DNA from 3 places in the Streptomyces rectiverticillatus genome. Region 1 is predicted to be linked to each of the others. Evidence: predicted binding sites of a transcription regulator. Region 1 holds the regulator's gene; each other region holds the start of a gene.
The links. The regulator HrcA, encoded in region 1, represses chaperone genes, less so after heat shock. The targets are predictions, from matches to a motif close to TTNGCACTCNGNNNNNCNGAGTGCNAA.
Positions count from the first base shown of each region.

Region 2: groES (co-chaperone GroES) is a predicted target of HrcA. The motif match lies at 2,079-2,105, and genes of this name have one in related genera.
Region 3: groL (chaperonin GroEL) is a predicted target of HrcA. The motif match lies at 1,159-1,185, and genes of this name have one in related genera.

Region 1 covers NZ_CP040752.1:2,458,099-2,461,369, reverse strand. Annotated here, with positions in the region: gene FGW37_RS10600 (DUF3097 domain-containing protein) at 1-313, opposite strand, end outside; gene FGW37_RS10595 (MBL fold metallo-hydrolase) at 319-1,071, opposite strand; gene hrcA (heat-inducible transcriptional repressor HrcA) at 1,269-2,285, shown strand; gene dnaJ (molecular chaperone DnaJ) at 2,286-3,271, shown strand, end outside.
Region 2 covers NZ_CP040752.1:3,225,734-3,229,004, forward strand. Annotated here, with positions in the region: gene groL (chaperonin GroEL) at 1-1,514, opposite strand, end outside; gene groES (co-chaperone GroES) at 1,621-1,929, opposite strand; gene FGW37_RS13775 (polysaccharide deacetylase family protein) at 2,307-3,185, opposite strand.
Region 3 covers NZ_CP040752.1:4,378,804-4,382,074, forward strand. Annotated here, with positions in the region: gene FGW37_RS19170 (MoaD/ThiS family protein) at 97-372, shown strand; gene FGW37_RS19175 (cold-shock protein) at 796-1,002, shown strand; gene groL (chaperonin GroEL) at 1,348-2,970, shown strand; gene FGW37_RS19185 (PTS transporter subunit EIIC) at 3,023-3,271, opposite strand, start outside.

The DNA.
Region 1 (3,271 bases):
CGGCGATCGAGCCGGAGGCGGTCCGCGCGGGCCCCTGAGGAGCGCGTGCCGCACCCGTAGGGCGTACGAGGGTGACGACGCGCCCCTCCAGCAGGAAGCCGCGGGGCTCCATCGGGAAGACCCGGTGCTTGCCGAAGCGGTCCTCCAGAGTGACGGTCGGCCCCTGCGCCGTCTTCTCGCACCGGATCACCGCCCCGCAGAACCCGGTGGTGACCTCCTCGACCACGAGGTCGGCCTCGGCGGCCACCTCGGGCGCGGGCTGCTGCTTCTTCCAGGGAGGAGTGAGATCGGGTCCGTACTGTCTGCTGCGCATGGCGATCATTCTTCCCGGGACACGCCGAAGCGTGCCGCCAAGGCGTCCCGCTGCGCCCGTACGAACGCCGCGTCCACCACCGCCCCGTGCCCCGGCACGTACAGCGCGTCCTCGCCGCCGAGCGCCAGCAGCCGGTCCAGGGCCGCGGGCCACCGGTGGGGCAGCGCGTCCGGCCCGGCCTGGGGTTCGCCGGACTCCTCCACCAGGTCCCCGCAGAAGACGACCTCGGGTGCCCCGCCCGAGCCCGCGACGAAGACCGCCAGGTCGTGCGCGGTGTGCCCGGGCCCGAGGTTGGCGAGGAGCACCTGCCGCCCGCCGCCCAAGTCCAGCGTCAGCTCCCCGCTGACCGGGTGCCGGGGCGTGACGAGCCGCTCGGCGGCCTCCGCGGCGGCCCCGGGCGCGAGCCCGTACCGCTCCGCGTCCAGGCGCAGCTCCTTGCGCTCGCGCCGCATCAGGTCGGCGGCGCCCACGGCCCCGTACACCTGCGTGCCCGGGAAGGCCGCCGTGCCGAAGACGTGATCGAAGTGGGGGTGCGTCAGAGCGATATGCGTCACTTCCCGGCCGAACAGCTCCCGCACCTCGCGCCCGAGCCCCGCGCCCTCCGCGACCGTCGAGCCGGTGTCCACGAGCAGCACGCCCGTACTGCCCGCGACGGCCCCGACGGTGGCGTCCCACGTCGGCATCCGGCGGCGCGCGACGCCCGGCGCGAGCCGCTCCCACCGTGCTGCATCCCCCTGGCCTTGCTGACCGCTGTCCATACCAGGACGCTAGCGGGAGCGCGGTACGGTTGCCCGTCCGGAGTCCTCCCGCGGGCGGGCGGCGGGCACGCGGCGGGGACGGCTCTTGCCCTGCCTGTGGTGCACGGCCGTACACTGGCTGGAGGGCTTTGGCACTCGCGACTGCTGAGTGCCAGGAACGGGCCCCGTAAGACGGTCTGGACTTGGAGGTGCGCGCGATGCTGAGCGAACGCAGGCTCGAGGTGTTGCGCGCCATCGTCCAGGACTATGTGGGCACAGAGGAGCCGGTCGGCTCCAAGGCCCTCACCGAGCGGCACCGGCTGGGCGTCTCCCCGGCCACGGTGCGCAATGACATGGCCGCGCTGGAGGAGGAGGGCTTCATCGCCCAGCCGCACACCAGCGCCGGCCGCATCCCGACCGACAAGGGCTACCGGCTCTTCGTCGACCGCCTGGCGGGCGTCAAGCCCCTGTCGACGCCGGAGCGGCGCGCCATCCAGAACTTCCTGGACGGCGCCGTCGACCTGGACGACGTCGTGGGCCGCACGGTCCGCCTGCTGGCGCAGCTGACCCGGCAGGTCGCGGTGGTGCAGTATCCGTCGCTGACCCGTTCGACGGTGCGCCACGTGGAGCTGCTCTCGCTGGCCCCGGCCCGCGTCATGCTCGTGCTGATCACGGACACCGGGCGGGTCGAGCAGCGCATGATCGACTGCCCGGCCCCGATCGGCGAGATCTCCCTCGCGGATCTGCGCGCGCGGCTCAACAGCCGTGTCGTGGGCCGCCGGTTCACGGACGTCCCGCAGCTGGTGGCGGATCTGGCCGAGTCCTTCGAGCAGGAGGACCGCGGAACCGTTTCTACGGTGCTGGCCACCCTGCTGGAGACGCTGGTCGAGGAGACCGAGGAGCGGCTGATGATCGGCGGCACCGCCAATCTCACCCGTTTCGGTCACGACTTCCCCCTCACCATCCGGCCCGTGCTGGAGGCGCTGGAGGAGCAGGTCGTGCTGCTGAAGCTGCTGGGCGAGGCCAAGGACTCCGGGATGACGGTGCGCATCGGTCATGAGAACGCTCACGAGGGACTGAACTCCACATCGGTCGTCGCCGTCGGCTACGGTTCGGGCGACGAGGCAGTCGCCAAACTCGGCGTGGTCGGACCGACCCGCATGGACTACCCCGGAACGATGGGAGCGGTACGCGCAGTGGCACGTTACGTCGGACAGATCCTGGCGGAGTCGTAAGTGGCCACGGATTACTACGCGGTCCTGGGCGTACGGCGCGACGCCTCGCAGGACGAGATCAAGAAGGCCTTCCGCCGCCTCGCCCGCGAGCTGCACCCGGACGTCAATCCGGACCCGAAGACGCAGGAGCGGTTCAAGGAGATCAACGCCGCCTACGAGGTGCTCTCGGACCCGCAGAAGAAGCAGGTCTACGACCTCGGCGGCGACCCGCTCTCGGCGTCCGGCGGCGGTGGCGGCGCCGGTGGCTTCGGCGCGGGCTTCGGCAATTTCTCCGACATCATGGACGCCTTCTTCGGACAGGCGTCGCAGCGCGGCCCGCGCTCGCGCACCCGGCGCGGCCAGGACGCCATGATCCGTCTCGAAGTGACCCTCGACGAGGCCGCCTTCGGGACGACCAAGGAGATCCAGGTCGACACCGCCGTCGTCTGCACCACCTGCAGCGGCGAGGGCGCGGCCCCCGGCACCTCCGCCCAGACGTGCGACATGTGCCGCGGCCGCGGCGAGGTCTCGCAGGTCACCCGCTCCTTCCTCGGCCAGGTCATGACCTCCCGGCCGTGCCCGCAGTGCCAGGGCTTCGGCACCGTCGTGCCCACCCCCTGCCCGGAGTGCGCCGGCGACGGCCGCGTCCGGTCGCGGCGCACCCTGACGGTCAAGATCCCGGCCGGTGTCGACAACGGCACCCGGATCCAGCTCGCGGGCGAGGGCGAGGTCGGCCCCGGCGGCGGCCCCGCCGGCGACCTGTACGTCGAGATCCACGAGAAGCCGCACACGGTCTTCCAGCGCCGCGGTGACGACCTGCACTGCACGGTCACCATCCCGATGACGGCCGCGGCCCTCGGCACGAAGGTGCCGCTGGAGACCCTGGACGGCGTCGAGGAGATCGACATCCGCCCCGGCACGCAGTCGGGCCAGTCGATCCCGCTGCACCAGCGCGGCGTCACGCACCTGCGCGGTGGCGGCCGCGGCGACCTCGTCGTGCACGTCGA
Region 2 (3,271 bases), 770 kb from region 1:
TCCAGGGCGGAGCGGGTGACCTTGACCGGGTCGATGACGCCGGCCTTCACCAGGTCGCCGTACTCGCCGGTCGCGGCGTTGAAGCCCTGGCCCTTGTCGAGCTCCGCCACCTTGGAGGTGATGACGTAGCCCTCGAGGCCGGCGTTCTCGGCGATCCAGCGCAGCGGCTCGACGGCGGCGCGGCGGACGACGGCGACACCGGTGGCCTCGTCGCCCTCCTTGCCCAGGTTGCCCTCGAGCACCTTGACGGCGTGGACGAGCGCGGAGCCACCACCGGAGACGATGCCCTCCTCGACCGCGGCGCGGGTCGCGGAGATGGCGTCCTCCAGACGGTGCTTCTTCTCCTTGAGCTCGACCTCGGTGGCCGCACCCACGCGGATGACGCAGACGCCGCCGGCGAGCTTGGCCAGGCGCTCCTGGAGCTTCTCGCGGTCCCAGTCGGAGTCCGTGGCGTCGATCTCGGCCTTGATCTGGGCGACGCGGCCCTGGACGTCCTCGGTGTTGCCGCCACCGTCGACGATCGTGGTGTCGTCCTTGGTGATGGTCACGCGGCGGGCGGAGCCCAGCACGTCCAGGCCGACCTGGTCGAGCTTGAGGCCGACCTCCTCGGCGACGACGGTGCCGCCGGTCAGGGTGGCCATGTCGCCCAGCATCGCCTTGCGGCGGTCACCGAAGCCCGGGGCCTTGACGGCCACGGCGTTGAAGGTGCCACGGATCTTGTTGACGACGAGGGTGGAGAGCGCCTCGCCCTCGACGTCCTCGGCGATGATCAGCAGCGGCTTGGAGGAGCCACCCTGGATGATCTTCTCGAGCAGGGGCAGCAGGTCCTGGATCGAGGAGATCTTGCCCTGGTGGATGAGGATGTACGGGTCCTCGAGGACGGCCTCCATGCGCTCCTGGTCGGTGACCATGTAGGGCGACAGGTAACCCTTGTCGAAGGCCATGCCCTCGGTGAAGTCGAGCTCCAGGCCGAAGGTGTTCGACTCCTCGACGGTGATGACACCGTCCTTGCCGACCTTGTCCATCGCCTCGGCGATGAGCTCGCCGACCTGCTTGTCCTGGGCGGACAGGGCGGCGACGGCGGCGATGTCGGCCTTGTCGTCGATCGGGCGGGCGGTCGCGAGCAGCTCGTCGGAGACGGCCTTGACCGCGGCGTCGATGCCCTTCTTCAGGGCGGCCGGGGAGGCGCCGGCGGCGACGTTGCGCAGACCCTCGCGGACGAGCGCCTGGGCCAGGACGGTCGCGGTGGTGGTGCCGTCACCCGCGATGTCGTTGGTCTTGGTCGCCACCTCCTTGACGAGCTGGGCGCCGAGGTTCTCGTACGGGTCCTCGATCTCGACCTCACGGGCGATGGTGACGCCGTCGTTGGTGATGGTCGGGGCACCGAACTTCTTGTCGATGACGACGTTGCGGCCCTTGGGGCCGATCGTCACCTTGACCGTGTCCGCCAGCTTGTTGACACCGCGCTCGAGGGCGCGACGGGCGTCCTCGTCGAACTTCAGGATCTTCGCCATGGTTGCTTCAAGTCCTCTCAAACGAACTGCGCCCCGGCGCCCGGTTGTCCGGACGGTAGTCGCGGAAACGGGGACCAGGGGCGCAGATCACATCAAACGGGGTGAATTACTTCTCGATGATCGCGAGCACGTCGCGAGCCGAGAGGACGAGGTACTCGTCACCGTTGTACTTCACCTCGGTGCCGCCGTACTTGCTGTACAGCACGACGTCGCCGACCTGGACGTCGAGCGGAAGGCGGTTGCCGTCCTCGAAGCGGCCCGGGCCCACGGCCAGGACGACGCCCTCCTGGGGCTTCTCCTTGGCGGTGTCCGGAATAACCAGGCCAGAGGCCGTGGTCTGCTCGGCGTCGAGCGGCTGGACCACGATGCGGTCCTCGAGCGGCTTGATGGCAACCTTGGAGCTGGCGGTCGTCACGATCCGACCTCCCCCTTCGGAGATTCACGGGGTTATCTGTCTGAGGTGGCGACCAGGAGGATCCGTCGTCGCGGGTGCCGGATTCTGCCCGTCGCTGTGTTTGGCACTCCCGGGTGGAGAGTGCCAACGGAGCCGAGACTATGACGCGGTTAGCACTCGGTCAAGCGGAGTGCCAATTCGCCGTGCGGCGAGCTTGCAGTTCACCCCTGTGGGTAAGCACCCGGCCGGTCGGGGCGGCGCGCTCCGGCGTTCCGGCGCGGAGGTGGATCTGCCCGCGGGCCGCGGGTCGTAATCCTCCGGATTCTCATGCGGCGCGTACGGCGCTCTGGGCGCACGGCCCGCTGGGCGTCGCACGGCCTGCTGTGCGCACGGGGGCCCTATACGTAATCCTCCAGGCGCGCCACGGTGAACCCCTGCCGCTCGATGCTGCGCAGCATGTTGGCGACCATCTGCGTCATGGTCGTGCCCTTGAGCTCCGAGGGGCCGCGGAAGTGGGCGAGGACGATGTCGCCGGAGCGCAGCTTGCCGCCGTCCGCGTAGCGCATGTCGTTGATCTGCATCGTCGCCTCCCACAGCAACAGCGCCTTCACCCCGCAGCTGCCGGCCGCGGCGAGGGTGGCGTCGTTGTAATTGCCGTAGGGCGGGCGGAACAGCGGCGGCTTGCTGCCGTACCGCTTCTCCAGGACCTCCTGCTGGCCGCAGACCTCGCGGCGCTGCGCGTCGGCGGAGAGGGTGCGGAGGTTGGGGTGGGAGAGGGTGTGGTTGTGGATGCCGTTGCGGTTCCCCTCGCCCTGCAGCTGCTCGAAGTAGCCGTAGCCGCTGCCCGCGCGGGCGATGTCGTCGGTGAGGAACATCGTGAAGGGCAGCTTCAGGTCCTTGGCCATCTTCACGAATTCCGGGTCCTTCTCCGCCCCGTCGTCGAAGGTCAGGAAGACGACCTTGTCGTTGGTGGGCACACGCCGGATCACCCTGGGCGAGGCGCCGGCCCTCATCGCGTCCGTCAGCTTGACGGCCGGCGGGGCGGGCGGCGCGGCGAGGGGCTTGTCCAGACCCCAGCGGCGGTAGGCGGCGGCGTCCGGGACAGCGGAGGCCGGGGGCGAAGACGCCGTGTCCGTACGCGGCGCGGCAGACGCGGACGCCGCCCCCTCGCCGCCGCCGGACGAGCTGGAAGAACAGCCACTGAGGAGCAGGGCCAGCAGGAGCGTGGTGGCAGTGGCCGCGCGGGCGGGAATCGGGCCGGATATAGGGAAGCTCACGCCTGCGATTGTTGTGCATGCGTTCGAACCGGAGGGAAGGGGCGGCCTGTCGGAAGGCCGGGGAGGAGTGCTGGGCAAGAATGGCC
Region 3 (3,271 bases), 1.9 Mb from region 1:
GCCGTTGTGCCCACCCTCCCCCAAACTCCGTCCGGGGGTGCCCCCAGCCCTGCGGGACAGCTGCCCACAACTCGTTTTACCGAAGGTGAGTACCCCATGAGCGTCACCGTTCGTATCCCCACCATCCTGCGCACCTACACCGGCGGGAAGGCCGAAGTCACCGCCGAGGGTGCGACCCTCGCCGAGGTCATTCAGTCCCTTGAGGCCGGCCACACCGGTATCGCCGCCCGTGTGCTCGACGACGCCGGCAAGCTGCGCCGGTTCGTGAACGTCTACGTCAACGACGACGACGTCCGCTTCGAGCAGGGGCTGCAGACGCCCACCCCCGACGGCTCCGCCGTCTCCGTCATCCCGGCCGTCGCGGGCGGCTGAGGTTTCGCAGGGTTCCTCCGTTATTGCCGCACGACGTCCCCGGAATCGCCTCGTCCGTAAAGCGGACGGGGCGATTCCGCCTGTTGAGCGCGATACAGTTGAGGCGATCCCCGCCCGGCGTCAGTGCCGAACGCATATGAGAACCCGTCAAGTTGTGCGCGAAGTGTGTGCACGAAATGCCGGGTTGGTTGCGTTATACCCGGCCCGACTTGCCCTGAAATACCCGGAGTTCAGCCGATTTTCTCGATCGGCCATGCCCGGAATTCTCGTCCGAGTGACCTGTTGCAGACGGCATCCGTGCAGATACATTCAGCCGCGGTCGACGCGTTCCGGCGCACACCCACTGGGCTGCCAGGGGGTGAGGTCTGACCCGGGTCCGCGAAGTGCGGTCCTGCGCAAGGGCCAGTAATAGGGGAGTTAGGCATGGCTCAGGGCACCGTCAAGTGGTTCAACGCGGAGAAGGGCTACGGCTTCATCGCGGTCGACGGTGGTGCGGATGTATTCGTCCACTACAGCGCGATTCAGATGGACGGCTACCGCACCCTCGAGGAGGGTCAGCGGGTCGAGTTCGAGATCTCGCAGGGCCAGAAGGGGCCGCAGGCGGACATGGTGAAGCTGCAGCAGGTCTGATCGCGGCGCATCGACCACCGGCTCGCTCGGTTTGCAGAGGGGCTCGCACCTCACGGGGTGCGGGCCCCTCGCGCGTGTGCGGGGCGCGTGGGGTGGGTACGGCTGCCTGGGGCCCCTGCTCCCGCGCCCCGTGCGCGTGACCGTCCCCCGAAGGCGCTTGCACTCTCCCTGGTCGAGTGCTAATCATTGGGCTTAGCACTCTCCGAGTGAGAGTGACAGATTTGGACCGTCGGTGAGGTCCGTGGGCCAGGCGGGGCAAGGAACCGCAGGGTACGCAGGCCGTCCGTCGCGGGCGCCAGTGCGGTCCGGAGCAGTCTCCACCCCGTCCTGGGAGGACCACTTCACATGGCCAAGATCATCGCGTTCGACGAGGAGGCACGGCGCGGTCTCGAGCGCGGGATGAACCAGCTCGCCGACGCCGTCAAGGTCACCCTCGGCCCCAAGGGCCGCAACGTCGTCCTCGAGAAGAAGTGGGGCGCCCCCACGATCACCAACGATGGTGTCTCCATCGCCAAGGAGATCGAGCTCGAGGACCCGTACGAGAAGATCGGCGCCGAGCTGGTCAAGGAGGTCGCGAAGAAGACGGACGACGTCGCCGGTGACGGCACGACGACCGCGACCGTCCTCGCCCAGGCCCTGGTCCGCGAGGGCCTGCGCAACGTCGCCGCGGGTGCCAACCCGATGGCGCTGAAGCGCGGTATCGAGAAGGCCGTCGAGGCCGTCTCCGGTGCCCTGCTCGAGCAGGCCAAGGACGTGGAGACCAAGGAGCAGATCGCCTCCACCGCCTCCATCTCCGCCGCCGACACCCAGATCGGCGAGCTCATCGCCGAGGCCATGGACAAGGTCGGCAAGGAAGGCGTCATCACCGTCGAGGAGTCCCAGACCTTCGGTCTGGAGCTGGAGCTCACCGAGGGTATGCGCTTCGACAAGGGCTACATCTCGGCGTACTTCGCCACCGACATGGAGCGTATGGAGGCGTCCCTCGACGACCCGTACATCCTGATCGTCAACTCCAAGATCGGCTCGGTCAAGGACCTGCTGCCGCTCCTGGAGAAGGTCATGCAGTCCGGCAAGCCGCTGCTGATCATCGCCGAGGACGTCGAGGGCGAGGCCCTGTCCACGCTCGTCGTGAACAAGATCCGCGGCACCTTCAAGTCCGTCGCCGTCAAGGCCCCGGGCTTCGGCGACCGCCGCAAGGCCATGCTCGGTGACATCGCCATCCTCACCGGTGGCACCGTCATCTCCGAGGAGGTCGGCCTCAAGCTGGAGAACGCCGGTCTCGACCTGCTCGGCCGCGCCCGCAAGGTCGTCATCACCAAGGACGAGACGACCATCGTCGACGGTGCCGGTGACAGCGACCAGGTCCAGGGCCGCGTCAACCAGATCCGCGCCGAGATCGAGAACAGCGACTCGGACTACGACCGCGAGAAGCTCCAGGAGCGCCTCGCGAAGCTGGCCGGCGGCGTGGCCGTCATCAAGGCCGGTGCCGCGACCGAGGTCGAGCTCAAGGAGCGCAAGCACCGCATCGAGGACGCCGTTCGCAACGCGAAGGCGGCCGTCGAGGAGGGCATCGTCGCCGGTGGTGGCGTGGCCCTGCTGCAGGCCTCCCAGGTGTTCGAGAAGCTGGAGCTCGAGGGCGACGAGGCCACCGGTGCCGCCGCCGTCAAGCTGGCCCTGGAGGCCCCGCTCAAGCAGATCGCGGTCAACGCCGGTCTCGAGGGCGGCGTCGTCGTGGAGAAGGTGCGCAACCTGACCCCGGGCCACGGCCTCAACGCCGCCACGGGCGAGTACGTCGACCTGGTCGCCGAGGGCATCATCGACCCGGCCAAGGTCACCCGCTCCGCCCTGCAGAACGCCGCGTCCATCGCTGCGCTCTTCCTCACCACCGAGGCCGTCATCGCCGACAAGCCGGAGAAGGCCGCCGCGGCCGCTCCGGGCGGCATGCCGGGCGGTGACATGGACTTCTGATCCTGACGGATCACCTGTCCTGACGCTGTACGCGCCCGAGGGCGGTACTCCCCTACGCGGGGGGTGCCGCCCTCGGGCCGTTGTTCTCCGCGGCTTTTTCTGCGGCGTGTTCCGCGGCTCGTTCCGCGTTCAGCTCCCGCAGCGAGCGGCGGCTCAGGCCGAACGCGTACGTCGCTGCGAATCCCGCCGCGTAGCCCACCAGCAGGCCCGCCCCGTAGACCGCAACCGCCCGGCCCGGGCCGTGGCCGCCCTGCAGCAGCGGGAACAGGGCCCAGCCCGACGGGCCGATGGCCGTCGAGCC